DNA from 2 places in the Microbacterium sp. H1-D42 genome. Region 1 is predicted to be linked to the other one. Evidence: predicted binding sites of a transcription regulator. Region 1 holds the regulator's gene; the other holds the start of a gene.
What was found. The regulator LexA, encoded in region 1, represses DNA repair genes until DNA is damaged. The targets are predictions, from matches to a motif close to TCGAACANNTGTTCGA.
Positions count from the first base shown of each region.

Region 2: MNR00_RS14260 (HNH endonuclease signature motif containing protein) is a predicted target of LexA. The motif match lies at 4,067-4,082, and genes of this name have one in related genera.

Region 1 covers NZ_CP093342.1:1,262,067-1,278,001, forward strand. The annotation lists gene ftsX (permease-like cell division protein FtsX) at 1-422, shown strand, start outside; gene smpB (SsrA-binding protein SmpB) at 475-951, shown strand; gene MNR00_RS05985 (fatty acyl-CoA synthetase) at 963-2,495, opposite strand; gene MNR00_RS05990 (prolyl oligopeptidase family serine peptidase) at 2,540-4,408, opposite strand; gene MNR00_RS05995 (methylenetetrahydrofolate reductase) at 4,539-5,498, shown strand; gene metE (5-methyltetrahydropteroyltriglutamate--homocysteine S-methyltransferase) at 5,507-7,819, shown strand; gene lexA (transcriptional repressor LexA) at 7,889-8,575, opposite strand; gene MNR00_RS06010 (LysM peptidoglycan-binding domain-containing protein) at 8,896-9,294, shown strand; gene MNR00_RS06015 (histidinol-phosphate transaminase) at 9,338-10,429, shown strand; gene hisB (imidazoleglycerol-phosphate dehydratase HisB) at 10,426-11,061, shown strand; gene hisH (imidazole glycerol phosphate synthase subunit HisH) at 11,058-11,690, shown strand; gene priA (bifunctional 1-(5-phosphoribosyl)-5-((5-phosphoribosylamino)methylideneamino)imidazole-4-carboxamide isomerase/phosphoribosylanthranilate isomerase PriA) at 11,803-12,549, shown strand; gene MNR00_RS06035 (SseB family protein) at 12,536-13,339, shown strand; gene MNR00_RS06040 (hypothetical protein) at 13,385-13,801, shown strand; gene MNR00_RS06045 (DUF3626 domain-containing protein) at 13,811-14,563, shown strand; gene MNR00_RS06050 (DUF1844 domain-containing protein) at 14,560-14,952, opposite strand; gene infC (translation initiation factor IF-3) at 15,147-15,815, shown strand; gene rpmI (50S ribosomal protein L35) at 15,888-15,935, shown strand, end outside.
Region 2 covers NZ_CP093342.1:2,984,081-3,000,015, forward strand. The annotation lists gene MNR00_RS14225 (hypothetical protein) at 1-694, opposite strand, end outside; gene MNR00_RS14230 (VOC family protein) at 749-1,147, shown strand; gene MNR00_RS14235 (hypothetical protein) at 1,140-1,436, shown strand; gene MNR00_RS14240 (tyrosine-protein phosphatase) at 1,473-2,198, shown strand; gene MNR00_RS14245 (GNAT family N-acetyltransferase) at 2,230-2,679, shown strand; gene MNR00_RS14250 (hypothetical protein) at 2,681-3,295, opposite strand; gene MNR00_RS14255 (MarR family transcriptional regulator) at 3,561-3,992, shown strand; gene MNR00_RS14260 (HNH endonuclease signature motif containing protein) at 4,114-5,460, shown strand; gene MNR00_RS14265 (SPFH domain-containing protein) at 5,642-7,213, shown strand; gene hrpB (ATP-dependent helicase HrpB) at 7,290-9,842, shown strand; gene MNR00_RS14275 (ABC transporter permease) at 9,817-10,551, opposite strand; gene MNR00_RS14280 (ABC transporter ATP-binding protein) at 10,548-11,354, opposite strand; gene MNR00_RS14285 (L-serine ammonia-lyase, iron-sulfur-dependent, subunit alpha) at 11,405-12,898, opposite strand; tRNA gene MNR00_RS14290 (tRNA-Arg) at 13,013-13,085, opposite strand; gene MNR00_RS14295 (asparagine synthase) at 13,154-13,798, opposite strand; gene MNR00_RS14300 (GntR family transcriptional regulator) at 13,829-14,476, opposite strand; gene MNR00_RS14305 (bifunctional 4-hydroxy-2-oxoglutarate aldolase/2-dehydro-3-deoxy-phosphogluconate aldolase) at 14,524-15,168, opposite strand; gene dgoD (galactonate dehydratase) at 15,162-15,935, opposite strand, start outside.

The sequences.
Region 1 (15,935 bases):
AGCTGCTCGATCCGCTCTTCTCTGCCCTGACGGTTGCGACCTACATCGCGGTCGGCGTCGCGGCGCTCATGCTCATCGCTGCGGTGCTGCTGATCGGCACCACGATCCGCCTGTCGGCGTACGCACGCCGCAAGGAGATCGCGATCATGCGCCTGGTCGGCGCCTCGAACCGCTCGATTCAGATGCCGTTCGTTCTCGAGGGTGTGTTCGCGGCGTTCCTCGGGTCGGTCTTCGCCAGCGCGGCCGTGCTCGTCGGCGTGCATTTCGGGGTGGAGGGATATCTCGCCGAGCGAGTGCCGTTCATGCGCCCGCTGGTCGGGATGTCGGATGCTGTCTTCGTGGTCCCCGTGCTGATCGGCATCGGCGTCGTGCTCGCCGCCCTGTCTGCTGGGTTCGCGATCCGCCGCTGGCTGCGTACGTAGTCGCCGACGGGAACCTGTAGAGTTATGGGCTGTCTGTCGTCAGGAGAAGAACATGCCCAGGGAACGCGGTGAGAAGGTCGTCGCGACCAACCGTCGCGCGCGTCACGACTACAACCTCGAGAAGTCCTATGAGGCGGGCCTGGTGCTCACCGGCACCGAGGTCAAGTCGCTGCGCCAGGGTCGCGCGAACCTGAGCGACGGCTATGCCTTCATCAAGGGCGGAGAGGCGTTCCTCGACGCCGTGCACATCCCGGAGTACTCGCAGGGGCACTGGACGAACCACTCCGCCAAGCGGATCCGCAAGCTGCTGCTGCACCGCGAGGAGATCCTCAAGCTCGAGCACGCCGTCTCGGCTGGCGGCTACACGCTGGTCCCGCTGAAGCTGTACTTCTCGGACGGTCGGGCGAAGGTCGAGATCGCGCTGGCCAAGGGCAAGCGCGAGTTCGACAAGCGCCAGACGCTGCGCGAGCGGCAGGACAAGCGCGAAGCCGATCGCGCGATGCGCACCCGCAACCGGATGGGCGAGTAGCCGGCAGTAACTCAGCCGTCGCGCAGTTCCCGCTTGAGGATCTTGCCGCTCTGATTGCGCGGCAGCGCGTCGATGAACCGCACCGCCTTCGGCACCTTGAACGACGCGAGCCGGCCGCTCACGTGCACGAGCAGTTCGCCTTCTGTGACGGACTCATCCGGCTTGAGCACGACGCACGCCACAATCGCCTCGATCCACCGGTCATCTGGCACGCCGATCACGGCGGCCTCAGCGACTGCGGGGTGCGTGTAGATCGCATCCTCCACCTCGCGGGACGCCACCATGATGCCGCCCGTGTTGATCGCGTCCTTGATGCGGTCGACGACAGTCAGGTAGCCCTCTGCATCGCGGATGACGAGATCGCCCGAGTGGAACCATCCGTCGCGGAACGCCTCGGCGGTCTCCTCGGGCTTGTTCCAGTACCCCTGGGCCAATTGCGGCGAGCGGTACAGCACCTCGCCGGGCTCGCCGTCGGGCACATCGTGTCCGTGCTCATCGACCACGCGGGTCTCCACGAACAGGATCGGGCGCCCAGCCGAAGCGGGTCGATCCTCGTGATCCTCCGGACGCAGCACCGTGGCCAGCGGACCGATCTCGGACTGGCCGAAGCAGTTGTAGAAGCCGAGGGCCGGGTAGCGCTCGCGCAACCGATTCAACACGGTCACCGGCATGATCGACGCGCCGTACTGCGCCTTCACGAGCGATGACAGATCTGCGGCGTCCAGATCAGGGTGACTCGCGAGCGGCACCCACACGGTCGGCGCCAGGAACAGCGACCCGATCCGCTCCTCGGTGACGGTGCGCAGGATCCGCGCGATGTCGGGAGCGGGAAGGAGGCGGATGGTCGCGCCGATCGCGAGATAGGGGAGCATGAAGACGTGCATCGCCGCCGAGTGGTACAGCGGCATGCAGATCAGCGGCGCGTCGGCGAGCTTCTGGTCCAACGCCACGATCACCGCCGCGTACTCCGCCACGAGGGCCGCGTGCGTGAGCATGGCGCCCTTCGGCTGAGAGGTCGTCCCCGAGGTGTACAGCAGCTGCACCAGGGCGTCGCCGTCCACGTCCGCCGGCAGCTCCACCACGTCGCCGACGCTGCTGCGGGCCAGGAAGGCGTCGTCCTCGTCGCGCAGCGCCATGACGGTCTCCACGTGCGTGTCGGCGCGCACCGCGTCGAAGTGCGCGCGCAGCTGCGGATCGACCAGGGCAGCTGTGGCTCCGGACTGCTCGATGAGATACGCGAGTTCCGCGCCGTGCAGCGCATAGTTCACCGGCACGTGCACGAGCCCTGCGCGGGCGATCGCGAGGAAAGCGATGACGTACGCATCGGAGTTCGTGCCGTAGGTGACCACACGTCCACCGGCCGCGATTCCCCACCCTCGCAGCTCGGCGGCTCCCCGGGTGACGGCATCGTCGAGGTCCCGATACGTCCACTCCCGCTCCTCGAAGCGCAAGGCGATCGCGGCCGGTGTTCGCGCGGCGCTGCGCCGGAGCATCCCGTCCACTGTGTTGGTTCGCCAGGGCTGCGGAGTGGACATCGTCGTCATGACCATCACGCTAGTCGTCCAGGGCCCTGCCCGCACGCGGGCGACTACAGCTGCGGTTCGAAGCCGAAGACCCGACCGAGGAATCGCAGCTCGGTCTCCAGCGACGCGATGATCGTCTCCGCCGCGCGGAAGCCGTGTCCCTCTCCCTCGAACAGCACGTACTCGTGCGGCACACCTCGAGCGGCCAGAGCATCCCGGATCACCTCGGACTGCGCCGGCGGCACGACGCGGTCCTCGCTGCCCTGTTCCAGCAGCACCGGCACATCGATCCGATCGACGTGTGTCAGAGGGGAGCGCTCGATGTAGACCGCCTCCGCCTCGGGGAGGGGCCCTACGAGTCCGTTGAGGTAGTGGGCCTCGAAATCGTGCGTGTCGGCAGCCAGCATCCGAAGATCGGCGACGCCGTACCGCGAGATGCCAGCGCCGAACGTGCCGCCGCGGACGAGCGCGCACAGCACCGTCCATCCGCCCGCCGACCCGCCGCGGATCGCGATCCGCGCGGGGTCGGCGAGACCGGCATCCGCCATGCCCCTGGCGGCGGCGATGACGTCGTCGACGTCGACGACGCCCCACGCGCCGTCCAGCCGCTCGCGGTACGCGCGACCGTAGCCGGTCGAGCCGCCGTAGTTCACGTCGAGCACGCCGATGCCGCGGCTGGTCCAGTACGCGTAGGCGGTGGATGCTGCGCCCGAGACGTGCGAGGTCGGTCCACCGTGCACCATGACGATGTACGGCGGCAGCGCGCCCTCGGGGCCTGTCGCGTCGGGGGTCGTCGGCGGGTAGTCGAAAGCGTGCACCGGACCGTGCGGCCCGTCGAAGGTGACCGGTCGTGCGCGCGGCACCCACGCGGCCTTGGCCTCGTCGCCGCCGGTCACCGTGGTGACAGCGCCGTGGTCGACGTCGATGCACCACAGACCCGACCCCACCGTCGCACCGGCGCCCGAGATCAGCACGCGCGATCCGTGGGCATCGTCGATGCTGGTGCCGGCCGTGATCGGCAGCGTCAGCAGCTCGACCTGGCCCTCCGCGCCGATGAGGACGATCTCGTCGTCGCCGTTCGTGCGCACTGCGACGATGCGTCCGTCATGCAGCGGCTGGTACCAGCGATTGCCGAGCACCCACAGCCCGCCTCCCGTGTCGGCGTCCGCAGGTGCCACCGGCTGCGGGGAAAGCGGGTTTCGCCCGTCTGCGACGCGCACACGGTGCAGGTTCCACCGTCCGGACGGGTCGTCGAGGTACAGCAGCTCGTCTTCGCCGGCCCATTCCGGCTGCAGTGCAGCGTGCGTCGAGATCGACGCGATCTCATCGCCGTCCACGGGGGCGATGTGCAGCAGGGCCTGCTCCCATGGCATCTTGATGCCGCTCCACTGCACCCACGCGATGCGCGTGCCATCGGGGGAGAGGGCGGGGTGCGCGACGAAGCCGCTCGTCGAGATGAAGACCCGGACGGCGCTGTCGTCGTCGGCGGCGGCAGAGCCGTCGAGAGGGATCTCCACGATCGCCCTCAGATGCTGCGCGGGGCGCAGATCCTCGCGCACCGCCAGCAGCCGCCCGTGCTGCAGGCGCAGCCCACCGAACGCCGCACCCTGGGCGGTCAGCGGATCGGGAGCGCCGCCACGGGGCATCCGATACACGCGCTGGTCGTCCTTGTCGACGAAGAACAGCGTGCCGTCGGCATCTGCTGTCCACGATCCGCCGCCGTACTCATGCACGCGCGAGCGTGCGTTCCACGGCGCCGGCAGGATGACTTCGCCCGTCGAGCTGCGCACAGCGATGCGGCCGCCCTCGGATGGCACTGACTCGCCCCACCAGATCTCGTCGCCGACGAAGAGCGCGCCTTCGATGCGCGGCGAGGCCTGCGCGATCTGCGCGGCGGTGAACGGAGAGGACCACGAGCCGAACGATGACGTCATGGCATCGAGCCTAGCCAGCCGCGCCCTGTCACACGGCGTCACACAGTATGCGTCGCTGTGCTCGGCTCACCTAGCGTTCTGTAAACGCTCTCCGACCGATCGGGGGCACCGACACCGTGAGGAGAATGCCATGAGTCGCGTCCCGTTCTCCTTCGAGCTCTACCCGCCGCGCACCGATGCGAGTGCCAAGGCGCTGCACGAGACGATCGATCAGCTGGCTGCTGCCGGCCCCGACTTCCTCTCGGTCACCTACGGTGCCGGAGGCTCGACCGGCGGTCGCTCGCTCGATGTGCTGCGCTACATCCGCGCTCACACCGACACTGAGCCGCTCGCGCATCTCACCTGTGTGGGCAACACCTACGCGGGTGCCGCGCGGCTGATCCGCGAGTTCCTGGATGCCGGGGTGCGCAGCTTCCTCGCTCTGCGGGGCGACCCGCCCGCCGGCCACCAGGACGGCGAGCCGTTCCTCGGCGACCTGGAGAGCTCAGCGCAGCTCGTGCAGCTCATCGACCGGGTGCAGGCGGAACGCGCCCCATATGAGGAGTCCCCCGTTCCCGGCAACCCCGGAGCCATTCGGGTCGCACCGCGCTGCAAGGTCGACATCGCCGTCGCAGCGTTTCCCAACGGGCATCCGCGCTCCGCCTACAGCAGCCAGCACGTCGACGCGCTCCTTGCCAAGCAGGCCGCCGGCGCCACGCTCGCGATCACGCAGCTGTTCTTCCACCCCGACCACTACCTGGCGTTCGTCGAGCGCGCCCGCCGCGCCGGCGTCACGATCCCGATCCTTCCCGGCATCATGCCGATCACCTCGCCCACCCGCCTCACCCGTGTGCTCGAGCTCACCGGCGAGGAGCTGCCGAGCGAGCTCGCGATCGCGCTCGAGATCGAGCCGACCGCCGAGGGGCGCCGTCAGATCGGCATCCGCTGGGCATCCGATCTCGTCCGCGCCGTCGTCGACGGCGGTGCGCCCGGCGTGCACCTCTACGCCTTCAACCAGCACGAGACCGTGCTGGACGTCCTCCGCTCGTCGGGTGTGATCCCCGAGGATCAGCGCTCCGCAACCCCACAGCTCTCCGCAACAACGAAGTAAGGAATCTCATGACCGCTTTCCCCGCCGGGACGATCCTCGGCTACCCGCGCATCGGACGTCGTCGCGAGCTGAAGAAGGCCGTCGAGTCCTTCTGGGCCGGTCGCATCGATCAGGCAGAGCTGGAGAGCACCGCCGCTGCGCTGCGCGCGGCGACCCGAGTGCGCCTGGCGTCGCTGGGTCTCGGCAGCGAGGACTCCGCCATCCCGGAGTCGTTCTCGTTCTACGACCAGGTGCTCGACGCTGCTGTGACCGTCGGCGCGATCCCGGCACGCTTCGAGGACCTGCGCGAGGCCGACGGCACGATCGGGCTGCCGGCGTACTTCACGATCGCCCGCGGAGAGGGCGACCGTGCAGCATCCGAGATGACGAAGTGGTTCGACTCGAACTACCACTACCTCGTGCCAGAGATCGGACCCGAGACGAATTTCTCGCTGTCGAACGACAGCATCGTGCGCCAGGTGCGCGAGGCGGCAGCCGGCGGCTTCCGCACCCGCCCCGTCATCGTCGGGCCCGTCACGCTGCTCGCGCTGGCGAAGGCGTCGGATGCTGCGCCAGAGGGCTACGACCCGCTCACGCGTCTGGATGATGTGCTGCCGGTGTACGTCGAGCTGCTGTCGCAGCTGAAGGCAGCCGGTGCCGAGTGGGTGCAGCTGGATGAGCCGGCACTGGTCAGCGAGTCGCTGCCGGTCGACACCGCGACGCTGGCGGGTGCTGCGGCCCGCGCTCTCGCCGTGCTCGGCGGCGCCTCGGAGCGCCCGTCGATCCTGGTGGCCGCACCCTACGCCGCTCTCGGCGACACGCTCGCCGTTCTGGCCGCAGCTCCCATCGAGGCGATCGCGATCGACCTGGTGCGCGGCGATGTTCCTGCCGCGCTTCCGGCGCTGGGCGACAAGGTGCTCGTCGGCGGTGTGATCGACGGTCACAACATCTGGCGCGGCGACCTTGACGGCGCTTTCGACAAGCTCGAGGCGCTGCGGGCTCTTGGAGCCACCTCGGTGGCGGCGTCGACCTCGACCTCGCTGCTGCACGTGCCGCACGATGTCGCCGAGGAGACGCTGCTCGATCCTCGTCTCGTGTCGTGGCTGGCGTTCGCCGACCAGAAGGTCGGCCAGGTCGTGACGCTCGCAGCGGGACTCGCGCAGGGGCGGGATGCCATCGCTGCCGAGCTCGCCGAGGCATCCGCTGCGCTGACGGATCGTCAGGACGCCCCCGGCGTCCGTGACGGCGCCGTGCGCGGTCGCGAGGTGGCGGACGCCGACTTCTCGCGCGTCGCGTACGAGGAGCGCGAGAGCGCACAGCAGGCGCTGGACCTGCCCGCGCTGCCGCTCACGACCATCGGGTCGTTCCCGCAGACCGGCGACATCCGCCGCGCCCGCGCTCAGTTCCTGCGTGGCGAGCTGCCAGCCGAGGACTACGACGTGTTCCTCAAGCGCGAGATCGATCAGGTCGTCGCGCTGCAGGAGGACCTCGGCCTCGACGTGCTGGTGCATGGCGAGCCGGAGCGCAACGACATGGTGCAGTACTTCGCCGAGAACCTCGACGGGTTCGCCGTCACGCAGCACGGCTGGGTGCAGTCCTACGGCTCGCGCGCCACTCGGCCCTCGATCCTGTGGGGCGATGTGTCGCGTCCGGCGCCCATCACGATCTCCTGGGCTGGCTATTCGCAGTCGCTGAGCGTCAAGCACGTCAAGGGCATGCTGACCGGCCCCGTGACGATCCTGGCCTGGTCGTTCGTGCGTGACGACCAGCCCCTCGGCGAGACCGCGAACCAGGTCGCCCTGGCACTGCGCGATGAGATCGCCGACCTCGAGCAGGCCGGCATCGCCATCATCCAGGTCGACGAGCCGGCGCTGCGCGAGCTGCTGCCGCTGAAGACGGCCGACCAGGCCGCCTACCTGGACTGGTCGGTGGGATCGTTCCGCCTCGCCACCGGCGGCGCGGCGGCTGCCACGCAGATCCACACGCACCTCTGCTATTCGGAGTTCGGCGTCGTGATCGACGCGATTCGCGCGCTGGACGCCGACGTCACCTCGATCGAGGCGGCCCGCAGCCGCATGGCCGTCGTCGGCGACATCGCGGAGTACGGCTTCGACCACGGCATCGGCCCCGGCGTGTACGACATCCACTCGCCCCGTGTGCCGAGCATCGACGAGATCGAGGTGCTGCTGCGCCGTGCCGTCGACGCCCTGCCGATGCGCCAGCTGTGGGTCAACCCGGACTGCGGTCTGAAGACCCGCGGCTATGACGAGACCGTCGCCTCGCTGCGCAACATCGTCGAGGCCACCCGTCGCGTGCGCGAGGACGTGGCTGTCGCCGTCTGACTCACGAGTCGATGAGAAATGCCCCCGCCGGTTCAGACCGGCGGGGGCATTTCCGCGTTCTGGCTGTTGTCAGACGGCGCGCAGCACCGCGACGACCTTGCCGAGCACGACGGCGTCATCGCCGAGGATCGGCTCGAAAGCCGAGTTGCGTGGGAGCAGCCAGGTGTGGCCGTCGCGCCGGCGGAACGTCTTCACCGTGGCCTCGCCGTCGATCATCGCTGCGACGATCTCACCGTTCTCGGCGTTGTTCTGCGTGCGCACGACGACCCAGTCGCCGTCGCAGATGGCCGCGTCGATCATCGACTCGCCGCTGACCTTCAGCATGAAGAGGTCGCCCTTGCCGACCAGCTGACGCGGCAGCGGGAAGATCTCCTCCACCTGCTGGTCGGCGGTGATCGGCACGCCTGCGGCGATCTGCCCCACGAGTGGCACGAGTGCGGCGTCGCCAACGGACGGCGCCGTGTCTGCCGGATTCTCGGTGCCTGAGCCGGGCAGGTCGATCAGCACTTCCATCGCCCTGGTCTTGCCAGGGTCCCGGCGCAGGTAGCCGCTGAGCTCGAGCTGGCCGAGCTGATGCGTGACGCTGGACAGCGACTTCAAGCCGACGGCATCGCCGATCTCGCGCATGCTCGGCGGGTAGCCGTGCCGAGCGATCGACGTCTGAATCACCTCGAGGATGGCCATCTGCTTCGCGCTCAGGCTCTTGCGTCGACGTGTACGCGGAGCCTCGGATGCGGGGGCGGTGTTGTCGCTCATCGGTGCTCCTTCATACCTTCCTGCCCGGTGCGGATCCGCGTGGTCGCGGGCATCCGGTTCGAATGTCGGTGGCCCATGATGGGCTGTCCATATCGAAACCGTATCCGAGATACAGGTGAAAACGGAAGATCTGTTCGAGCGTGTCGAAGAATCAGGTGATCCGGTTTCGAAGAATTCTTGACAGATGTTCGAGTTCGAAGATACATTCGGTACGTAGCTTCGCATCCGGCCTCCCCGGCCGGATGCCGGATGCGAAAGCTATGACACTTCGGCCCAGAACACCGCCAGTGCAGAACAGCGGCAGAGCAGAGGAGCATCACATGAGCACGATCGGAATCTCGGCACCCATGACCACGCAGGTCGCGGTGTACCCGATCCGGCCTGTGAACGTGCCGGCTGTGAAGGCGACCCGCCTGCGGCTGACCACGCGTGGACGTCGCGTCCTCCTCGCGATCGCCGCGCTCCCGATCGTGATCGGCATCGCCGTCTCGGTGATCGCCGGTGGGTCCGCCCTCGCCTCCGGTGCGCAGGCGGCACCGGTCTCGTTCGAGACGGTGACCGTGCTGCCAGGCGACACGCTCTGGTCGATCGCCGCCGAGGTCGCACCTGAAGCGGACCCGCGTGTCGTCATCGAAGACGTCAAGCGCCTGAACAACCTCAGCTCCGGACTGATTCAGGTCGGCTCCGATATCGCGATCCCGGTCGCGTACGCCAACTGACCCGACCGTCACGAAGCCGCCGAAGGCGGGTGCTCGCCCTACGATGGGAAGGGTGACCTCCCTCGATGAGCTGCCCCTCCGCGATGATCTTCGCGGGCTCACTCCCTACGGCGCTCCGCAGGCCCCTCTGCCCGTCGCGCTGAACGTGAACGAGAACACTCATCCGGTTCCGGATGAGGTCGCCAGCGACATCCTCGACGACATCGCTCTCGCTCTGCGCGACGTCAACCGATACCCGGACCGCGAGTTCACGACGCTTCGCGAGGGATTCGCCGACTACCTCGGTCATGGCCTCACCGCCGAGCAGATCTGGGCCGGCAACGGCTCCAACGAGGTGCTGCAGCACATCATGCAGGCGTTCGCGGGTCCTGGGCGCACGGTGTTCGGATTCGCGCCGACGTACTCGATGTACCCGCTTATCGCCCAGGGCACCGGTGCACGCTGGGTCGCCGGCACGCGGGATGACGACTACACGCTCACCCCGCAGGATGCCGCCGCTCAGGTCGCCGCCGCCGACCCTGACGTCGTGCTGCTGTGCGCGCCCAACAATCCGACGGGCACGCCGCTCGGGCTCGACGTGATCGCCGCGGTGTACGAAGCAGCACGCGGTGTGGTGATCGTCGACGAGGCGTACTTCGAGTTCGCTCCACGCGACGCCGTCTCGGCGGTCACGGTGCTGCACGGCCGCCCGCGACTGGCGATCTCGCGCACCATGAGCAAGGCCTTCGCCTTCGCGGGTGCCAGGGTGGGATACCTCGCGGCCGACCCGGCATTCATCGACGCGCTGCGCCTCGTGCGCCTGCCCTACCACCTCAGCGCCCTGACCCAGGCGGCCGCCGTCGCGGCACTGCGCAACGCCGAGACCATGCTGCGCATGGTCGACGAGATCGTCGAGCAGCGCGATCGCATCTCCGCGACGCTGGAAGCGCTCGGCTACCTGCCGCACGAATCGTGGTCGAACTTCGTGCTGTTCGGCGGCGTCGATGACCCGCAGGCACTCTGGCGAGCCCTGTACGAGCGCGGAGTCCTCATCCGCGATGTCGGCATCCCCGGTCACCTCCGCGTCTCGGCGGGCACTGAGGCCGAGACCACTGCCTTTCTGGAAGCACTCGCGTCGATAGGATCACCCTCATGAGCGACCTCCGCCCCGTCAAGGGCAACGCACAGCACTCTCGGACTGCAAAGCGCACGCGCAGCACGTCGGAATCGACGGTCGAGGTCGAGGTGAACCTCGACGGCACCGGCCGCAGCGACATCGACACCTCCGTGCCGTTCTTCGACCACATGCTCACGGCCTTCGCGAAGCACTCGCTCACCGACCTCACCGTTCGCGCGAACGGTGACACCCAGATCGACGCGCACCACACCGTCGAGGACATCTCGATCGTGCTCGGACAGGCGATCCGTGAGGCTTTGGGCGACAAGGCCGGCATCTCCCGCTACGGCGATGCGCTCGTGCCGTTGGACGAAGCACTCGCGCAGGCGGTCGTCGACATCTCGGGGCGTCCGTTCCTGGTGCACGACGGCGAGCCTGCCGGTTTCGAATTCCACCTCATCGGCGGGCACTTCACCGGCTCGCTGGTGCGTCACGTCTTCGAGGCGATCACGTTCAACGCTGGGCTCACCGTGCACGTCCGGGTTCTCGGGGGTCGCGATCCGCACCACATCGCCGAGGCCGAGTTCAAGGCGTTCGCGCGTGCGTTCCGTCAGGCCAAGGCTGCCGACCCCCTGGTCGAGGGCATCCCGTCCACGAAGGGCGCGCTGTGAGCACTGCGCACGTCGCGGTCTTCGACTACGAGTCGGGCAACGTCCACTCCGCCGTCAAGGCGCTGGTCGCGGCCGGAGCCGACGTGGAGCTGACCCGTGATCGCGACCGGGCACTCGCCGCCGACGGTCTCGTGGTGCCGGGCGTCGGCGCATTCGCGGCCGTCCATGAGGCGTTGCGCGCCCATGGTGGCGATGAGATCATCGACCGGCGACTGGCCGGCGGGCGTCCCGTGCTGGGCATCTGCGTCGGCATGCAGGTGATGTTCGAGCGCGGCTTGGAGCGAGGGCAGAACACCGAGGGACTGGGGGAGTGGCCGGGCACGGTCACCGAGCTCGAAGCCCCGGTGCTGCCGCACATGGGCTGGAACACGGTCGAGCCTGGCGAAGGATCTGTGCTGTTCCGCGGCCTCGAGCACGAGCGCTTCTACTTCGTGCACTCGTTCGCCGCGAAGGAATGGGAGCTGGACGTGATCCCGCCGTTCCCGAAGCCTGCGGTCACGTACGCCACACACGGCGAGAGGTTCATCGCCGCCGTCGAGAACGGTCCGCTCTCCGCCACCCAGTTCCACCCCGAGAAGTCCGGCGATGCTGGCATCCGACTGCTGCGCAACTGGGTCGAATCCCTCTGACGCTGCAACAGGGTTTGAGGACTGCGCCGCCGCCGACTACTCTCAACTCTCGTGCCACTGTGGCCGCTCTCGTGCCCATCCGGGCCCACATACCCCCTTCTCCAAGGACGTCATGAACGATTTCGCACAGTCACCTTCTCTGATCCTGCTGCCTGCCGTGGACGTCGCGGGCGGAAAGGCGGTGCGACTCACCCAGGGCGAGGCGGGCACCGAGACCAACTACGGCGACCCTGTTGACGCGGCGGGTGAGTTCGTCGACGCCGGAGCGCAGTGGATCCACCTCGTCGATCTCGATGCGGCGTTCGGTCGCGGCAGCAATTCGGCGATCCTGCGCAAGGTCATCAAGCAGTACCGCGGAGTGAACGTCGAGGTCTCCGGTGGCATCCGCGACGACGCCAGCCTCGAGGCGGCCCTCGAGTCGGGCGCATCCCGCATCAACCTCGGCACCGCGGCCCTCGAGAACCCCGAGTGGGCGGCGGATGTGATCAGCCGCTACGGCGAGGCGATCGCCGTCGGACTCGATGTGCGCGGCACGACCCTCGCGGCTCGTGGCTGGACCGAAGAGGGCGGCGACATCTGGGAGGTGCTGGAGCGCCTCGAAGAGGCCGGCTGCAGCCGCTACGTCGTCACTGACGTCACCAAGGACGGCACGCTGCGCGGCCCGAACCTCGACCTGCTGCGCGAGATCACCTCGCGCACGCCCAAGCCTGTGATCGCCTCCGGCGGCGTGGCCACGCTGGACGACATCGCGGCGCTGCGCGAGCTGGTGCCGCTCGGCGTCGAGGGTGCCATCGTCGGCAAGGCGCTCTACGCCGGACAGTTCACGCTGGCCGAGGCACTGGACGTTGCAGGGGACTGAGGACATCAGCGCGCACGACGACGCCCACCACGCCAACACGGGCGACTCAGCCGGCGTCCCATGGGAGGGGCGCAGCTTCGAGCCGAACGCGAACGCTTCGGATGACGGCTCGGCCGACCCTGCCCTGCTGGCGGCGCTGCTGCGCTTCCGCGCCGGCGACGGGTCTCAGGCCGAGGTCGTCGAGGCGTTCCGCAGTGCCCGCGTACTGGTGCCGCTGGTCGCCGAGAAGGGCGATGAGGGCATCGGCCCCACCGGCTTGAAGGTCGACAAGACGCAGGAGCTGTCGATCGTCACGGTCGCAGCCCCGGACGGACGGCGAGTGCAGCCGGTGTTCTCGTCGGTCGACACGATGCGGCGATGGGATCCGCTGGCGCGCCCGATCCCGGTCGAAGCCGTGCGCGTGGCGCTGTCGGCGTCGAGCGAGGAGACCGACCTGATCGTGCTGGATCCGGCATCCGACACCGAGTTCGTGCTGCGTCGCCCTGCGGTGTGGGCGATCGCACAGGACCAGGCTTGGGAGCCGAGCTTCCTCTCGCCCGAGGTCTTCGCGGCGCTGCGCGAGAGCATCGCGCACGAGCTGGCCGTGATCGACGTGGTGGTCGCGGCGGGGGATTCGGATGCCCGCATGCGCGGTCCCGAGCTGATCGTCACTCTGGAGCTCATCGACGGCCTCGAGCGCGCGACGCTGGATGCTGTGCTCGCGCGCCTCGCGCAGCGCTGGTCGGCTGATGATCGCATGGCCGTGCTCGTGGACTCGCTGACCGTGAAGCTCACCCGCTCCGAGGGCTGATCGCCCCGCACTTCACGCACGTCACGGGCCAGATAGGGTCGGGGCATGCGCAGATTCGTCGCGGTGCTCGGACTCGCTGCTGCGGGGATGCTGGTGACGTCGTGCGGTGCGGATCCGATGATCGATGGCGACGTGTGCCCGGCGATCGGCTACATCACCGTCCTCGAGGTGGACGCCGGAGCGATTCCGGCTGCTGCCTGGGTGCAGCTCTGCGACGGGGCGGTCTGCTCGCCGGATCCCGGCAAGGCGACGGGGACCGCCGAGCAGATCGGGGCCGTCGAACGGAACGGCGTCTGGACGTTCTCATTCCACGGACGTGCACCGGTCGAGACCGCGAACATCCGCGTCACGGACGATAGGGGTGCGCTCCTCGACGAATCGGAGCACGACATCGACTGGATCCACTCCACGGCCCGCTGCGGCGGCCCGTCGACCGCGGATCCCGTGGTGCTGACCCCCTAGGCTCGAGGGATGCTGCCGTCGGTCGCGCTCCACTTCCATCCGGATTGGCCCTTCCAGGATCGGACGGTCATCGAGGCGATGGCGGATGCCGGCCGATATCGCTCGCAGTTCGAGACAGGCACCTCGAACGGGGGCCTGACCGCGCAGGCGGGCGGCGATCGCTGGCAGTGGGAGAGTCGTCTTTTCGGTGGGCGGTACGACGGCGGCCCGAAAGCGGAGCGACCGCTGTACGGGGCGCTCCGGCTGGATGACCCGTACGGTCCTGCGACGCGGTTCGGGTCAGCGCATCTGCGGCTTCGTCCCGAAGTCACCGCTCGCACGACGTTCTGCTATCCGGACTCGGTGTTCGAGCCGGACGGTGTCGTCGAGATCGTCGGCGCGGACGCGCTCGTGGAGCGGATGCTGGCTGACCGATTCGATCTGCTGGACCGCTACGTCGAGGCGCACGTGCACGGAGGCATCCGCTTCGCGGAGGATATCGACGCCATCGTGCTTGACCCGTGCTTCGCAGGCACGTCCATCGAGCGAGCAGCTGCACGGCTGGGCTGCGCAGTCGAGTTCCACCCCGGGTTCCGGGTCGTCACGGAGCTGCTGGATGACGACTATCGGGGTGTCGCGCCTGCCGAGCTGGCGCGATCATTGGCATCCGATCTCGCGCCCGACGTGATCGGCGAGGCCGCGCGCTCAGCACGGCACGATCCTCAGACTCTCAAACGGGTCTGGCACCTGCTGGCGCGCTTCGGCCGCGTGATCGACGCCTAGTTGACCGGGCCGGTCCACTTCTCGCCTGGGCCCTTGCCGATCGGGTCGGGGATGGGGGAGGCCTCGCGGAACGCGAGCTGCAGCGAACGCAGTCCGTCGCGCAGCGGGCTGGCGTGCGCGCTGCTGACCTCAGGGGCTCCGGCCGTGATGAGACCCGCCAGGGCGTTGATCAGCTTGCGCGCCTCGTCGAGGTCGAGCTGGTTCTCGGGGTCGTCGGCGAGTCCGAGCTTGACGGCGGCCGCGCTCATCAGATGAACGGCGGTCGTGGTGATCACTTCGACGGCCGGCACATCGGCGATGTCGCGTGTCGCCGCGGTCGCGGCCTCTTCCTGCCGCGCCCAGTTCTCGTGGCGGTCGTCATGGCGGTGGTCGTCGGCAGGAATCGTCACTTCGGCATGCTTTCTGTTAGACTTCTGCGGGCTCCGGAGTGTCATGCTCCGGAACGAAAGAGGATTCAATCCCACCCGCGCTTGCCGTTCAAGGCTACCGGGTTCTGCGCCCCGCCGGCTTCCGGTGGAATGGGTGCAACAAGCCGGTGCTTCCAATGCGTCGGCGGGTGGGGAGAACTCCGACTTCGCTCGGGATGCCGACAGCATTCCGATGGCCGAAATCCACGTCTAAGGAGCTCCGCATCAGCGATCCCCGTACCAATGAGCGCATCCGCGTCCCCGAGGTCCGCCTCGTCGGCCCCGCGGGTGAGCAGATCGGTGTTGTCCGCATCGAGGCAGCGCTGCGTCTGGCCCAGGAAGCCGATCTCGACCTCGTCGAGGTGGCACCCAACTCCAAGCCGCCCGTGGTCAAGATCATGGACTACGGCAAGTTCAAGTACGAGGCCGCGCAGAAGGCGAAGGAAGCACGTCGCAACCAGGCGAACACCATCCTCAAGGAGGTGCGCTTCCGCCTGAAGATCGAGGCTCACGACTACACGACCAAGCTCAAGCGCGCCGAGGGCTTCCTCAAGGCCGGTGACAAGGTCAAGGCCATGATCCTGTTCCGCGGTCGCGAGCAGTCGCGTCCCGAGCAGGGCGTTCGCCTGCTGCGCAAGTTCGCCGAGGACGTCGCCGAGTTCGGCACTGTCGAGTCGAACCCGACGATCGACGGACGCAACATGGTCATGGTCGTCGCTCCGCTCAAGAACAAGTCCGAGGCCAAGGCTGAGCAGAACGCTGTGCGCTCTGCGAACAAGCAGGCTGCGCGCGACGCGAAGTCCACGTCGACCGACGCCGAGTCGAACGACGAATCCGCCGCATAGCGGCCCCCAGTCTCCCGCTCCCGAGCGGGTACCCACCGTCGCCCGCCAGGGCGCCACACGAAGGAAGAGAAGATGCCGAAGCAGAAGACCCACTCGGGTGCGAAGAAGCGCTTCAAGATC
Region 2 (15,935 bases), 1.7 Mb from region 1:
GGAGCATCGCGAGCATCGCGTGAAGTTCATGGCGACCAGGCTCGAGCGGCGCCCACTGAGACTCACTGATGGTGACGTGGACCCGTGCGTATTCTCCCGGGTCCAAAGGAACGGCCGGGCTCTGCCCGCTGACGTACCCGAAGCTCGCCACCCCGGGTGCGCCCCCGGCGCGGCTGACGACCCCGACGACGACGAACGGATCACCGTCGGGCCGCCATCTCGCGGCGCCGACATTCACGATGTCGATAACGAATACACCGTCTTCCGCTTCGTCTTGACTGAGTTGCGCCCATCGAAGGGACAGGCCGCCGGCGCGCTCCGCCCGGCTGCGCCTGACAGGAAATGCCTCTGGGTGAATGCTGGTCGTGGACACCAATGCGCCGTTTTGGTCAGCGCCGATGTGCGCAATGCGCCAGGTCTGCGGCGAGGCGCTCGCGGGCGCACCTATCGTCACAGCACCAGAGTCTTGCCGATGGAGGACCCGCCATCCGTCGGCGGGGATGTCGGCACCTGGACCGTGCTCGAGTTGCACGCCCAACCGGTCGAGGAGCGCCAGGAGGGTGCCCCCTTCACCGAGTAGCGCCGAGGCGTCGACATCGAGCGGGCCGATCTGAGGACTGTCGGTGTCGGAGCTCACTTCTTGATCGTCACACACGCCGACGATTCGCACAGCGATTGTCAGCACATCAGTCATAGCGCCAAACATCATCGAGATGGATCTCACAGGCTTTGAGAGCAGGGTGGCGTCATGGATCTAAGTGACTACCCGGTGAGAGCGTCGATCGGCGTGAGGGACATCAGGCGGTCGGCCGCGTTCTACGAGGACGTGCTCGGCCTCGTCCCCGCAGGCATCGGACCGAGCGCCGACATCGAAGGAGGCGCCCGGTTCTACACCTGTGGGCAGGAGACCGTGCTCAACGTGTTCGAGACACCCACGGCGGGATCAACGCGGTCGACGGTCGCCACCTGGTACGTCGAGGACCTCGATGCGATTGTCGCCGAATTGACCGCGGCCGGTGCCGAACTCGTCCGCTACGAGGGCTTCGATCAAGATGAGCATGGGATCGGCCCTCGTGCGGGTGGCGGCCGCATCGCCTGGGTGGAAGATCCCGACGGAAACACCCTCGCCATGGAGACCGATGACTGATCAGTCACTCACCCACAGCAGCCTGCCCGACGCCACGTGCGTGTTCTGTGAGCTCGTCGCCGGGCGAATCCCCTGCGACAAGGTTGCCGAGGATGCGACGACGCTGGCCTTCATGGACACCGATCCCGGATCGGATGGCTGGCAGGCTGTCTTCCACTTTCACCTGCACGTGATCCCCCGATATCGCGACAGGAGCAAGGATCGAATGGAGTTGCCCTTCGAACCGGGCATGCCGTCGGACGCCGATGCGCGAGCGCAGTACGCGCGACTGCTTTCCGCAGCACTGTAGGCGTCGGATTAGAGGTGATTCGGCAGACTGGGAGCCATGGAACGAACGATCCGCATTGAGGGTCTCGCCAACGTCCGCGACCTCGGTGGTCTGCGCCGCAAGGACGGAACGCTCTCACCCAATGGCGTGTTTGTTCGCTCAGAACGGCTGGAACGAGTCGATTCAGACGGTTGGCAAGCGCTCCATGAATACGGAGTGCGCACCGTGATCGACCTTCGCAGGCCAGACGAGCGCACGGGAGAGATTCCCGCTTCGATCAAGCACGTTCAGGTCGACCTCGACGGCGCCGACGAGAAGGATTTCTGGGCAGAGTATGAAGCAGATGGACGGTGGGGCACGCCGCTCTACTATCTCGCCCACGTCCAAACGCTGCCTCATCGACTCGCGCTCGTGCTCGAGGAGATCGCCACGGCTGATGAAGGCGCAGTTCTTTTTCATTGTTCGGCGGGATGGGACCGCACCGGCCTCGTTGCCGCGGTCCTATTGCGCGCGCTTGATGTCACCGAGGACGCCGCGGCCGCCGACTACCTTCGCTCCTTCACGAACGCTAAGGCCATGGAAGCGCTGCACGAGCGATCCTTTGAGGTCGAGGAACGACAGCAGATCCTCGGTCAGTTCGGGCACACCGCAGAATCGGCGTTTCGAGACATGTACACGAACCTCGACCTCGATCTTTGGTTCAGCAGGTCGACCCTCGGCGCCACGACGCGAGCAGCCGTCGAGACTTGGCGGGGAGCCGCTGCCACACCCGACGAGACCTGATCACAACAAACGAACTGGCTAAGGTGTCGGGATGAGCGGAATGCCTCCGGCAGTCGAACTACTCACATCCGTCGATGACGACGATGCGAGCGAAATCGCTCGCCTGCTCGCGCAGCTGTCACGAACGGCGACCTTCGACCGGTCGCGTCTGGAATCGATCATCGAGCATGACGCCACCGATCTGATTGTCGCGCGAGACAACGGGCGGATCGTCGGTGCGGCCACTCTCGTCACGTTCCCGTTGCCCTCTGGGCTCCGTGGGCACGTGGATGACGTGGTGGTGGACGAATCGATGCGCGGGAGAGGAATCGCCCGAGCCCTGCTGGTGCGGATGACCGAGCTGGCAACGGATCGCGGGCTGCGCACACTCGATCTGACGTCGCGTCCGTCGCGAGAATCTGCTCTGCGGCTGTACGAGTCGGCGGGCTTCGTTCGACGGGACACGAATGTGCTTCGGTTCACGCCGCCAGTGATCTCGTGATTCAGCGCGGCCAAAAGGACTGAGCGCGCGCCGCGAGTTCCGGCACCAGGCTGGCGTCAACGACAAGTCGCGTCTCTTGGATGCCGAGCGCCGGCCACTGCATGACCAGCTCGATCGGACCCGCGGGCGGAAGTGGCCAGAGCCACAGGTGATCCGCCGATGAGTAGGTGCTGCCCCCTCCGCCGCCTCCCAACTGCCGACGGCTGAGGGTGTGCCCCTCGGGTTCGACCATCGGGTCGCCGCATGCGAAGAACGGCGACGCATCAGTCACCTTTGTTCCGTCCGCCAGCACGACGCCGAATCGTAGCCGCCCGGTCGCGTCGATCGGTCCGCCGAACGACATGTGCTCCGTGAACGCATTGCACAGCTCATTCCAGTCCCTCAGTGGGAGGCCGTTGCGGCGGAGACGCCGTTCCACCTGGAGTTGAACGCCGTCGCTGTGCACCGCGATCCCGATGAGCGCGACCGCCACATGGTCGGTCACCGCCAGGACCTCCGAGACGGGGAGCAGTTCAGGCAGTTCATCCTCGGGCGCCTGCCACCATCTCGGTTGCGAGGGTTCCGCCTCTTCCTCTTCGAGCTCGGGAATCTCGGGGCCTGGCGGGAAGAACGTCATGCGGCCAGCCCACCATGTGGAGCCCTGCTGGGCAAGAGCGCGCCAGAGGCGCGAACATGGCCGTCTCAAAACTTCTCGTGACCAAACCGTTGCATTCGTTACCCCGCCGTTATAGAGTAATCGCACGGTGAATGTTTGCTGTGGCATACACCGCATGTGATTGCAGGACACTCTTGGTGCAAGGGACAAGGGCCGGCCGGAAGCCTCTCCGACCGGCCCTTATGCTTCCCACGGCATGTCCGATTCCCCCGCTACGCTTTACGATATGACCGACCGTGAACTCGCCCTCCGCGCGTGGGAGAGCCTGTTCCGCGCCCAGTACGAGCTCTTCACCGCGATGGCGTCCGATTTCGAGGGCACCCCGATCACCCAGGCGGAATACGACGTGCTGCTCACCGTGACGCGCGCCCCCAAGATGACCGCACGCCTGCGCGATGTCACCGCCAACATGCTGGTCAGCCAGCCGAGCGTTTCCCGACTCGTCGACCGCATGGTCGGACGCGGTCTGCTCACGAAGACCGCCGACCCTGACGACGGTCGCGGGGCGATTCTCACCGCATCGGATGCCGGGGCCCGCGCCTTCCGCCAGGTCGCCACCTCGCATGGGCGCTCCATTGCCGAGAAGATGGCCCGCCTCGACGATGCCGAGTTGCGCGCACTGATGGGGTTGACGGAGAAGCTGCGACACGACGAATAGCCCAAAGCTGCGAAAGCAGTGAGGGAAGCGCTCAGAACATCGGATGCTGATTTTCAGGATTTCTCGAAGACTATTCGAACAAATGTTTGACACTCGGACGTACTCAATGTAAACTGAACCCATGAACGAGCACTTGGCTCCGCTGGATGAGGCGATCTCTCGCCTCCACGCGGCGTGGGCAAGCGCTCGAGACGGTTCCGACCTGACCCGACAGCAGTCGATCGCCGCGAATGAAGCACTGGGACAGGTGCGCCGGCTCACGGATTCGCTTCAGGCCGAGGTCGCGGCGGGAATCTCCAGCGAATCGCGAGCGAGTCTCGGATCGAACTCGCTGGCCAAGCAGCAGGGTTTCCGCAACGCGTCGCAGCTGATCGCCACGACCACCGGCATCTCCGCGGGTGAAGCGTCCCGCCTGATCAAGGTCGGCGAAGCCACGGCGCCGCGCACCGACCTTGTCGGCGACCGCCTGCCCGCTCGCTACCCCGCCGTGCAGAACACGTTGCGGGCCGGACTGCTGAGCGCCGCCGCGGCGGGGCTGATCATCGCATTGCTCGACCGCGTGCGCCTGAAGATCACGCCCGAGCACCTGGCAGCAGCCGAGAAGATGCTCGCCGAGCACGCCGTCAGCCTGTCCCTCGACGAGGTGCGCAAGCTGCTCACCCGCGCCGAAGCGTGGCTCGACCCCGACGGCGTCGAGCCGCGTGAGGAAGAAGCGCACGACCGGCGCCACCTCACCATGTTCGAGCGCGACGGCGACCTCCACTTCAACGGATCCCTCCCTATCGCCGACGGCGCAGCGCTGCGCGCGGCGATCAACGGCAGCGTGTCCGCCGAGTTCGCGGCCCGTGAGAACGTTCTCGACCCCGACGCCCCCGACGCCGATCACCGCACCGTGCCTCAGATGCAGGCAGATGCCCTGATCGCTCTCTGTCGGCATTCCCTGGGATGCGACAACGACGCCCCCGCCATGGCCGGCGCCACCGTCGTCGTGCGTGTCGGACTCGAAGACCTGCAGAACGGCACCGGATACGGCACCATCGACGGTTCTGACCAGCCCATCAGCATCAGCGCGGTCCGCCGCATGGCAGCCTCGGGCGGCGTCATCCCCTGCGTCCTCGGCACTTCAGGCGAAATTCTCGACTGGGGCCGCGAGAAGCGCTTCTTCACCCGATCGCAGCGACTTGCCCTCGCGGAACGCGACGGCGGGTGCGCGATGTGCACGCTTCCGCCCGACATGACCCGCGCCCATCACATCAGATGGTGGCAGCGAGACACCGGTCCCACCGACCTGTCCAACGGGGTGCTGCTCTGCGAGAGCTGCCACCACCGGATTCACGACAACGGGTGGAACATCCGCATTGATGGCACAGGCGTCGCGGCACGGGTCTGGTTCATCCCGCCACCAAGCGTCGATCCGTCCCGCACCCCGCGCCTCGGCGGACTCGCCAGATACGACCTCGCCGCCTGATCGGCAGTGTGCCCCACCGCGAGCCGGGCGCACGCCGCGCGCTCCGACTCACCCCGCCAGACCGACGCACCCCACGCTCCGCGCACTGGCCGCGAGCCCCTGCGTGGAGCGAGCCCCCCTCGTTCTCTGGCAAGGTTGCAGAAGGCCTTGTTCGAGGGGAATCGGGCATTAGGGAGACACTATGGAGATCGCCGGAGCAATCGGCATCCTGATCATCACCGGCATCGCCGTCGTTGCCGTCATCATCGTCCTGCTCATCGTGCTGCTGTTCGCACGCAGCTGGATCAAGGTCGCTCGAGCCGACGAGGCACTCGTCATCTCGGGGCGCAAGCAGAAGGTGCAGCGCGCCGTCATCAACGCCGATGGCAGCACCAGCTCAGAGCTCGCCGAGTCGCCGGTCACGGTGATCGTCAACGGCAAGTCGCTGGTCAACCCCATCACGCAGCGTCACGAGATCATCTCGCTGCGCTCGCGCCAGGTCTCGCTCAACGCCGAGGCGCAGTCGCTCGACAGCGTCACCCTCAACGTCGACGGCGTTGCGATCGTGAAGATCGGCTCCGACCCGCTGTACGTGCGCCGCGCCGCCGAGCGCTTCGCCTCGCAGGACGCGGCCATCGAGCAGTTCACCACTGAACAGCTCGAAGGTGCACTGCGCGGCATCGTCGCCACGCTCTCGGTCGTCGAGCTGATGCGCGAGCGCAAGAAGTTCTCCGACCAGATCGCCGCCGACGTCTCGCAGGAGCTCGCCGAGCAGGGTCTGATCCTCGACTCGTTCCAGATCAAGGGCATCACCGACGCCGTCGGCTACATCCACTCGCTCGGCGCCCCCGAGATCCAGGCGAAGCGTCAAGCCGCCGAGATCTCGCAGACCAACGCCGACCGTGCGATCAACCAGAAGAACATCGCCAACAACGAGGCGAACCTGATCGAGCAGACTGCCCTCGACACCAACACCGCAAACTCGAACGCCGGCATCGGCCGTGCCCGTGCCGAGGCAGAGCAGGCCGAGCACCTCGCTCGCGCGCAGGCTGAGCAGGCCGTCCTGCAGCAGAACGCCGAGAACAAGCAGGCCCAGCTCGACGCCGACGTCAAGCGCGTCGCCGACGCGCAGCGCTACGAGGCTGAGACCCGCGCCCAGGCTGACCTGTTCACCCGCGAGAAGTCCGCTGAGGCCGCCGCAATCGAGCAGGTCAAGCAGGCTGAGGCCCGCACCCGCATCGCCGAGCAGCAGGCAGAGGCCGACAAGGCCCGCGCCGCCGGTGAGGCCGCCGCACTGCGCGACAACGCGAACGCCGAAGCCGAGGCACGCCGACTGCGCGCCAACGCCGAAGCCGACGCCATCCGCGCCGAGGGTGAAGCCCGCGCGGCCGCCGTCGAGGCCGAGGCGAAGGCCATCGCCTCGAACCAGGAAGCGTTCCTCTCGCAGCGCGTCCTCGACGTGCTGCCGTCGATCATGGCCGAGTTCGCCAAGGGCTACTCGGCCATCGGCAACGTCTCGATCATCGGCGGCAACGGCGATGACGGCGCCTCCAGCGTCGTCGGCGGCGACAACGCCAGGGCCATGCGCGCCGTCTTCGACAGCGTCAACGCCGCCACCGGCCTCGACCTCGCCGCCATCATCCAGGGCCAGGCCGTCGGCCGCGGCTTCGGCGCCGGCGTCGCCCAGGTGGCGGATGCTGCACCTCAGGCGACCGCGAAGAACGCGGCCTCCACGAAGAAGGCAACCGCACCGGAGACCCCCGCCGCGGAGTGATCCACCACCAGTGACAGCGAGCCGCTCCGCCACTCGGCGGGGCGGCTCCGTCTTTACGCGGCAGACTGGACCCGTGATGACTGCAGCCTTCGACCTGGCGCGGATCGGCGACGGCCTGTCGTTCGCCGCGGCACTCGCCGACGTCACCGCGGCCCTCGACACCTCGACCTCGGTCGTCATCAGCGCCCCACCCGGCACGGGCAAGACGACCCTGGTGCCGCCACTGCTGGCATCCCGCTCCCCCGGCCGCGTCATCGTCACCCAGCCGCGCCGCGTCGCCGCCCGAGCGGCCGCCCGCCGACTCGCACAGCTCGACGGCACGCCGCTCGGCGGCCGCGTCGGCTTCACCGTCCGCGGCGAGCGCAAGGTCAGCCCCGCAACGCAAGTCGAGTTCGTCACCGCCGGAGTCCTGCTGCGTCGGATGCTGGACGACCCCGACCTCGAAGGCATCGACGCCGTCATCATCGATGAGGTCCACGAACGTGCCCTCGAGACCGACCTGCTGATCGGGCTGCTCGGCGAGGTCCGCGAACTGCGCGAGGATCTCACGCTGATCGCCATGTCGGCCACCCTCGACGCCGACCGCATCGCCGCCGTACTCGGCACCGACAGCACTCCCGCACCGGTCGTGGAGCACACCGTCCCCGCCTTCCCGCTCACCGAGCGCTGGGCACCGAGTGCGTCGCCGCGCCTTGACGAGCGCGGCGTCACCTGGGACTTCCTCGACCATGTCGCGCGCACCACAGCATCCGCCGCCCGCGTCCTGACCGACCCCGCCGCCGACGTCCTCGTGTTCGCCCCCGGTGCGCGCGAGGTGGCCGAGATCGCCCGGCGCCTTCCTCAGCCCGAGTTCGACGTGCGCGAGCTGCACGGCCAGATGCCCGCCGCGGCGCAGGATGCCGTGATCCGTGGCCGAAAGCCCGACGAGCCGCGCCGCATCATCGTCACCACCTCGCTCGCCGAGTCGTCTCTGACCGTCCCTGGCGTGCGGCTGGTCGTCGACAGCTGCCTGGCCCGGTACCCGCAGCGCGACGCCGCGCGCGGCATGACCGGCCTGGTCACCTCCGGGGCATCCCGCTCCTCGGCGATCCAGCGGGCAGGTCGCGCCACGAGGCAGGGTCCAGGCACCGTGATCCGCTGCATCGACGAGCGCACGTACGCCGCAGCGCCCGCACGCCCCGCCCCCGAGATCGCGACGGCCGACCTCGCCGATGCAGCCCTGCTGCTCGCCTGCTGGGGCGCCCCGGGCGGCACAGGACTGCGGCTGATCGACCCGCTGCCCGCCGACAGCCTGCGAGATGCGCTCGCCGTGCTGCGCGGTCTCGGCGCGATCGACGACGACGGCCGCGCCACCAGCGACGGCCGCGCCCTCGCCCGCATCCCCACCGACCCACGCCTGGCCCGCGCACTGCGCGAAGGAAGCGCGCTGGTCGGCGCACGCCTCGCCGCCGAAGTCGTCGCCCTGCTCAGCGGCGACAGCCGCCTTCCCGATGTCGACATCGCCGCCGCCATCGTCACGCTCCGCAACGGACGCGGACCCGAGACGCGACGCTGGTCGCAGGATGTCGATCGGATGCTGCGCTTCACCACACCCGGAGACCGGAAGGGCTCATCGGATGACGCGGGGCTCGTCATCGCCCTCGCCTTCCCCGAGCGGATCGCCCGCCGCGTCGACCGCACCGCAGACGGGGCGACGTTCCTGCTGGCATCCGGCACCCGCGCCGGGGTGCGCGGGTCGCTCGCGGGCGCCGACTGGCTCGCCGTCGCCGACGTCACGCGCGCGTCCGGCCGCGCGGCGGCGGGTTCTGGCGCCATCATCCGCGCCGCTGCCGTCATCACCGAGCAGCAGGTCGAGAGGGCGGCCGATCACCTGATCACAGATCGGGTCGAGGCGGAGTTCACCGGCGGGCGGCTCACCGCCCGGCGCGAGCGCAGGGTGGGGGCGATCGTGCGCTCCTCTGTGCCGGTGCGGGCGACGGCTGAAGAGGGCCGGGATGCTGTCCGTCGAGCTGTGCAGACGCAGGGGCTCGGTCTGTTCCGCTGGTCGGATGCTGCCGACGATCTCCGGCGCCGACTCGCACTCCTGCACCGCGAACTCGGGTCCCCGTGGCCCGATGTCTCCGACGATGGGCTGCTCGACGCGCTCGAGACCTGGCTCGGGCCTGAGCTCGACTCCCTGGCGAAGGGGACGTCGGCCGCGAAGGTCGATCTCGCACCGGCGCTGCGCCGCCTGCTGCCGTGGCCGGCCGCCACCGGCTTCGACACGCTCGCCCCCGAGCGGCTCGAAGTGCCAAGCGGCTCGCGCGTTCGCCTCACCTATCCGCCCCTCGACGAACCGGACGCCCGTCCCGTCGTCGCGGTGAAACTGCAGGAGTGCTTCGGCTGGGCCGAGACCCCGCGTCTGGTGGACGGCCGCGTGCCGGTGCTGTTCCATCTGCTGTCGCCGGCGGGCAGGCCGCTGGCGGTCACCGACGACCTCGCATCGTTCTGGTCGGGCCCGTACGCGCAGGTGCGCGCCGAGATGCGCGGCCGATACCCGAAGCATCCGTGGCCGGAGGACCCGTGGGCGGCGGCCCCCACCCGCCACACGAAAGCCAGGGCTGCTAGGCAGTCCGACGCCGGAGGGTGAACGGCGCCAGCACCAGGAACGCGACGGTGAACGCCGCCACGATCAGCAGCGGTCCGGCCACGTCCCAGCCCTCGTCACCGGCTGCGACGGCGCCTGTCGCGTCGATCGCATGGCTGAGCGGCAGCCAGTCCGAGATGGCGTAAAGCACGTCGGGCATCTGATCGCGCGGCATGAACAGCCCGCCGAGGATGATCTGCGGAAACACCAGGATCGGCATGAACTGCACCGCCTGGAACTCGGTCTGCGCGAACGCGCTGGCGAGCAGCCCGAGTGAGGTGCCGAGCACAGCATCCAACACCGCGACCGAGCCGAGCTGCCACAACGGCCCCTCCACGTCGAGCCCGCAGACGTACACCGCGAACAGCACGGTGACGACGGCCTGCAGCACCGCCATGGCTCCGAACGCGAGCGCGTAGCCGACGATGAAGTCACCCTTGCCGAGCGGCGTCGTCATCAGTCGCTCCAGAGTGCCGGAACGGCGCTCGCGCAGCGTGGTGATCGAGGTGATCAGGAACATCACGATGAACGGGAACAGGGCGAGGATCGCCCCGCCGAATGTGTCGAAGACGCCGTCCTGATCGGCGAACAGCCACGCGAACAGTCCCACCAGCAGGCTGGGGGCCACGAGCATCAGCGCGATCGACCGTGGGTCGTGCCGCAGCTGCTGCAGCACGCGCCCGGCTGTGGCGAACGTGCGGCGGAGGTTCATCGCTCCGCCTCCCGCCGCGAGCGCCGCGTCTCCGGCTGGGGTTGATTGCCTGCAGCACCCGCCGCACCCGCAGACCCCGCGTCCGTGTCCCGCTCGATCAGCGCCAGGAACGCCGCCTCGGCATCCGACTCCCCTGTCGTCTCGAGCAGCTGCTGCGGCGTCGTGTCGGCGATGATCCGCCCTTCACGCATCAGCAGCAGCCGGTCACAGCGCAGCGCCTCGTCCATCACGTGGCTGGAGACGAGCATGGTGGTGCCGGCATCGGCGATCCGACGGAACAGCCCCCACAACTCGGCCCGCAGCACCGGATCGAGACCGACGGTCGGCTCGTCGAGCACCACCAGTTCAGGCGCACCCAACAGTGCGATGCCCAGCGAGACCCGGTTCAGCTGCCCGCCGCTGAGGGCGCCCACCGACTGCGATGCCTGGTCGGCGAGCCCGACCTCGCCGAGCACCCGGTCGACGTCGGCGCGCGATGCGCCAAGCACAGACGCGAAGTAGCGCAGGTTCTCACGCACGGTCAGGTCGGGGTACACCGCTGCCCCCTGCGTGCCGTAGGCGACGCGGTGACGCAGGGCGGGCGACCCCGCGGGTTCGCCGAGCACCTGTACCGTGCCGCCCTGTGTGCGCTGCACGCCGACGATCGAGCGCATCAGGGTCGTCTTGCCGCAGCCGGAAGGACCGAGCAGCCCGATCACCTGGCCGTGCGGGATCCGAAGCGACAGCCCATCGAACACCGCATGCTTTCCCCGACGGACGTGCAGCCCGTCGATGATCACTGCGTCGCGCGCGTCATCCCCCACGCTGAGAACTATCCGCCTCTCAGCCCGATGGCGTCAAGAGTTCAGAGTGGTCAGCACTCGATGACGTTCACGGCGAGACCGCCCTCGCTGGTCTCCTTGTACTTCGTCGACATGTCGAGGCCCGTCTGGCGCATCGTCTCGACGACGGCATCCAGCGAGACGTAGTGCGTCCCGTCGCCGCGCAAGGCGAGCCGGGTCGCCGTGACGGCGGTGGACGCGGCGATCGCGTTGCGCTCGATGCACGGGATCTGCACCAGCCCGCCGATCGGGTCGCAGGTCAGGCCGAGGTGATGCTCCATGGCGATCTCGGCGGCGTTCTCGATCTGCCGCACCGTGCCGCCCATCACGGCGGTGAGACCGCCGGCGGCCATCGCGCACGCCGAGCCGACCTCGGCCTGGCAGCCGCCCTCGGCACCCGAGATCGACGCGTTCGCCTTGAACAGCGAGCCCAGCGCGGTGGCCGTCAGCAGGAAGCGTCGGATGCCACGGCGCCGGTTCGCCTCGGCGACGTCGTCTTCGGGCTCCGCATCGAACGGCGCCTCACCGCCGGGCGAGTGGAACCCGAGCAGCGCGCTGCCGACCAGCTCGCCGTGCGGGGTGACGGCATTGCCGATGCCGAGGCCGGAGTCCGCCAGGAAACGCCACCAGTACATCGCGACCGCCGGCAGGATGCCGGCCGCCCCATTGGTCGGCGCGGTGACGACCCGGCCGCCTGCGGCGTTCTCCTCGTTGACGGCCAGCGCGAAGGCTCCGAGCCACTCCCCTGGCAGCTCGCGGTGGCCATCGGCCTCTGAGGCCTCCAGCTGCACGCGGATGTCACCGGCGCGACGCTTGACCTTGAGGATGCCCGGCAGCGTGCCGTCGGCGTGCAGCCCCGCATCGACGCACGAAGACATCGCGTCCCAGATCGCGTCCAACCCGGCCGCGACCTCCTCTTCACTGCGGAGTGCCGTCTCGTTGGCTCTGGCGATCTCGGCGATCGTCATGCCGTTCTCATCGCACAGTGCCATCAGCTCTTCGGCGTCGCGGAACGGGAACGGCTGCTCAGCCGTGGTGACGCGCGCCTCCTCGCCGTCGCGGCGGATAAAACCGCCGCCCACGGAGTAGTACGTCTCCTCGAGCACGGCAGCACCGGCCGCGTCGAGCGCATGCAGGGTCATCGCATTCGGATGCCCTGGCAGTCGGGTGCGCGGAACGAACGCGACGTCGTCCTTGGCGAAGGCGATCGCGTGCTCGCCCGCCAGCATCAGCTCGCGTCCCTCTGGCCACTGGGTCCACAGCGCGCGCACGTCGTCGGGTTCGCAGGTCTCGGGCTGAAGGCCCTGCAGTCCTGCGAGCACGGCATCCGGTGTGCCGTGGCCGAGGCCGGTGGCGCCGAGCGAGCCGAACAGCTCGCAGGTCACCCGCGTGACGCGGTCGAGAAGACCCTCGGCGCGCAGCCGGGCGGCGAAGTCGACGCCGGCCCGCATCGGCCCCACTGTATGGGAGCTCGAGGGCCCTACGCCGATGGAGAACAGGTCGAAAGCCGAGACGTACGCAGTCACCCCTCCAGCCTACGTCTCGTACACGGGACCGGCCCGACAAGCACAGGAACGCAGCCGAAAACAAAACCCCCGTCGCTTTCGCGACGGGGGTTTCAATACTGTCTCAACACAGTGTGCGCCTCGAGGGACTCGAACCCCCAACCTTCTGATCCGTAGTCAGATGCTCTATCCATTGAGCTAGAGGCGCAAACCCGCTCAGCGGGCCAAGGAACAGCCTACAACACGATCTGGCGAGAAGTGAAATCGCCGCCGGGCTCAGCTGTTGACGGTCCGCGCGTCGCGTCGCGCACTGCGCTCAGCACGCGCCGACACCTTCGACGTGTCCTTCTCAGCGACCTTCTCGGCCGCCTTCTCACGCTTGCGCCGAGACCGCTGCTCGGACGACAGAGCCTGCAGATCGACGAGCTTGAGCGCCTGCATCCGCGCTTCGCGCATGGTGTCGTAATCGGGGTCCTGATCCGGGCGCATGCCCTCGACCCGCAGTCGCCGATCGAGATTGCTGCGCACATCACCCCAGGCCGCCGCACGGGCATCCTCCACCAGCGCGCGGAGCGCCTCTGGATCATCGGCCATCTTGCGCAGCCGCTCGGCGACACCGAGGGACTGCTTGGTGCGACGACGCAGGTTGCGCACGTCGCGGTCGCGGTAGTCGTGCGTGCCGTGCGGGTCGGAGTGCCGCCCCCGCGCGCGCTTGCGCAGCTTGGTGAGCAACTCAGCCGCCTCTTCGGACTCCTGCGCCATGGCGAGCAGCGCGTTGTGTGCCTGGGCCACGTAGTGGTCGAGGTCGAAGGTCCCGCCGCGCGCGATCGTGCCGACCAGGATCTGGTTCTTCACGGTCAGCCGAGCGGCCGCCGTGGCGATGGCTACGCCCTCGGCGATGGCATCCGCTGTTCGTCCCACGAGTACCTCCCGAGTCGAGCGTACCGGCAGTCACCGACGCGGGTGCAGCCTCTCTTCGGCGGCGGCGCGCCCTTCGGCGAGATGAGCGGGGATGAGCGCGCGGATCGCGTCGACATCATGCCGGCGCATGGCGTCGAGGATGGTGCGGTGCGCGCCGGCCATGTGTCCGAGGTCCACGTGCTGGCCGAACAGCCAGCGCAGTCGGGTGACCAGCGAGGCGGCGAGCTCCATCAGCATGGCGTTGCCCGAGAGGTGCACGGCCGTGATGTGGAAGTCGGAGGACGCCTCGTGCGCAGCATCCACGTCGCCCACGGCCGCCGCCTCCTCCTCACGTTCGACGAGCGACTCCATCTGGGCGATGCCGGCGGCATCGATGCGCGCGGTCGCCAAGGCGAACGCGAGTGTCTCGATCGCCTCGCGCACCTCCGCGAAGTCCTTCAGATCCTCGTGAGAGAACTCGCGCACCACCGCCCAGGTGCGTGGACGTGCCACGACGATGCCTTCGGCGACGAGTGCGCGGATCGCCTCTCGCACCGGCAGCCTCGACACCTGCAGCTCTGCGGCGATGTCGCGCTCGACCAGTTTCGATCCAGGCAGACGGCGACCCAGCATGATGTCATCGCGCAGGGCTGTGGCCACGCGCTCCGACTCCAGGGCAGTCCTCCGTTCGATCACCATGTTCGGATTCAATCATCCCGAACAGGGGTCAGGCCACATTCGTGACCTCAGCGTTGCGAATGGCGATGCACCGCGGCGAGCGCGGCGGACGCGCGGGCGCGCAGCGCCACGAGGTCCCCCGTGGCCACCGCATCACCCAGAAGGGGCGACCCCATCCCCAGCCCGAAGGCGCCGGCATCGAGGTAGGCGGGGATGTCTTCGATGCGCACACCACCGGTCGGGATCAGCATGATGTCGTCCAGCGGGGCGAGCACCTCGCGTACGTAGCGGGGACCGCCGAGTGAGGATGCCGGGAACACCTTCACCGCGGTCGCTCCGGCGCTCCACGCCGTCTCGATCTCGGTGGGCGTCATGGCCCCCGGGTACCAGCGCAGACCCGCATCGGCGGCCGCAGCGCCGACCTCGAGAGAGAGCGTGGGCGTGACGATGAAGGCCGCGCCGGCATCCGCCGCCATGCGCACGTGCTCGACCGTGCGCACTGTGCCCATCCCGACATCGGCTCCCCCCTCGGCGGCCAGTCGCGCGATCGCCGAGGCCGCACCCGGGGTGTTCGAGGTCACCTCGATCGCGCCGATCCCAGCATCCACCAGCGTCTCGCAGGCCGCCTGCAGATGGCGCCCCTCGCGGTCGCGCACGATCGCGACGATGCGCCCTTCGGACAGTCCTGCACCTGGATTCAGTCTCGTCACCATTCCGCCAGACTCCCGTCCTCGTGTCGCCAGACGGGCGATCGCCACTCGACGTTGCCGTCGGCGGCGCGCACGGCCGCCTCATCGATCTCGATGCCCAGCCCTGGCCGGGTGGGCCGCTCGAACCAGCCGTCGCGCACGGTGAGTGGCTCTGGATCGACGAGGTAGTCGAGCAGGTCGGGGCCCTGGTTGTAGTGGATGCCGAGGCTCGACTCCTGCAGCACCGCGTTCGGGCTTGCGAAGTCGACCTGCAGCGATGACGCCAGTCCGATCGGTCCGAGCGGCGAGTGCGGGGCGAGCCCGACACCGTAGGTCTCGGCGAACGCCGCGATGCGACGGGTCTCGGAGATGCCGCCGGCGTGTGAGACGTCGGGCTGGGCGAGCGCGATACCCGCTTCGAGCGCAGTGCGGAAGTCCCAGCGCGAGAACATCCGCTCACCGGTGGCGATCGGCACCGACGTCCCGGCGCAGATGTCGCGCAGGGCGGTCGGGTACTCGGACAGCACCGGCTCCTCGACGAACAGCGGCGGTGCGTCCTCGATGGCGTGCAGGGCGGCGCGCGCCACGGCGGCCGTCCAGCGGCCGTGCGCGTCGATGGCGACGTCGCCGCCGCGCATCGCCTCGCGTGCCGAGTGCAGTCGCTCGACCACACCGCCGATCTCGGATGCTGATTCGAGATGGCGCATCTTGCCAGAGGCGTTCATCTTCACGGCCGTGTAGCCCTGTTCAGCTCGCGCTGCGGCGTGCTCGGCGATCTCGCTCGGGTCGTC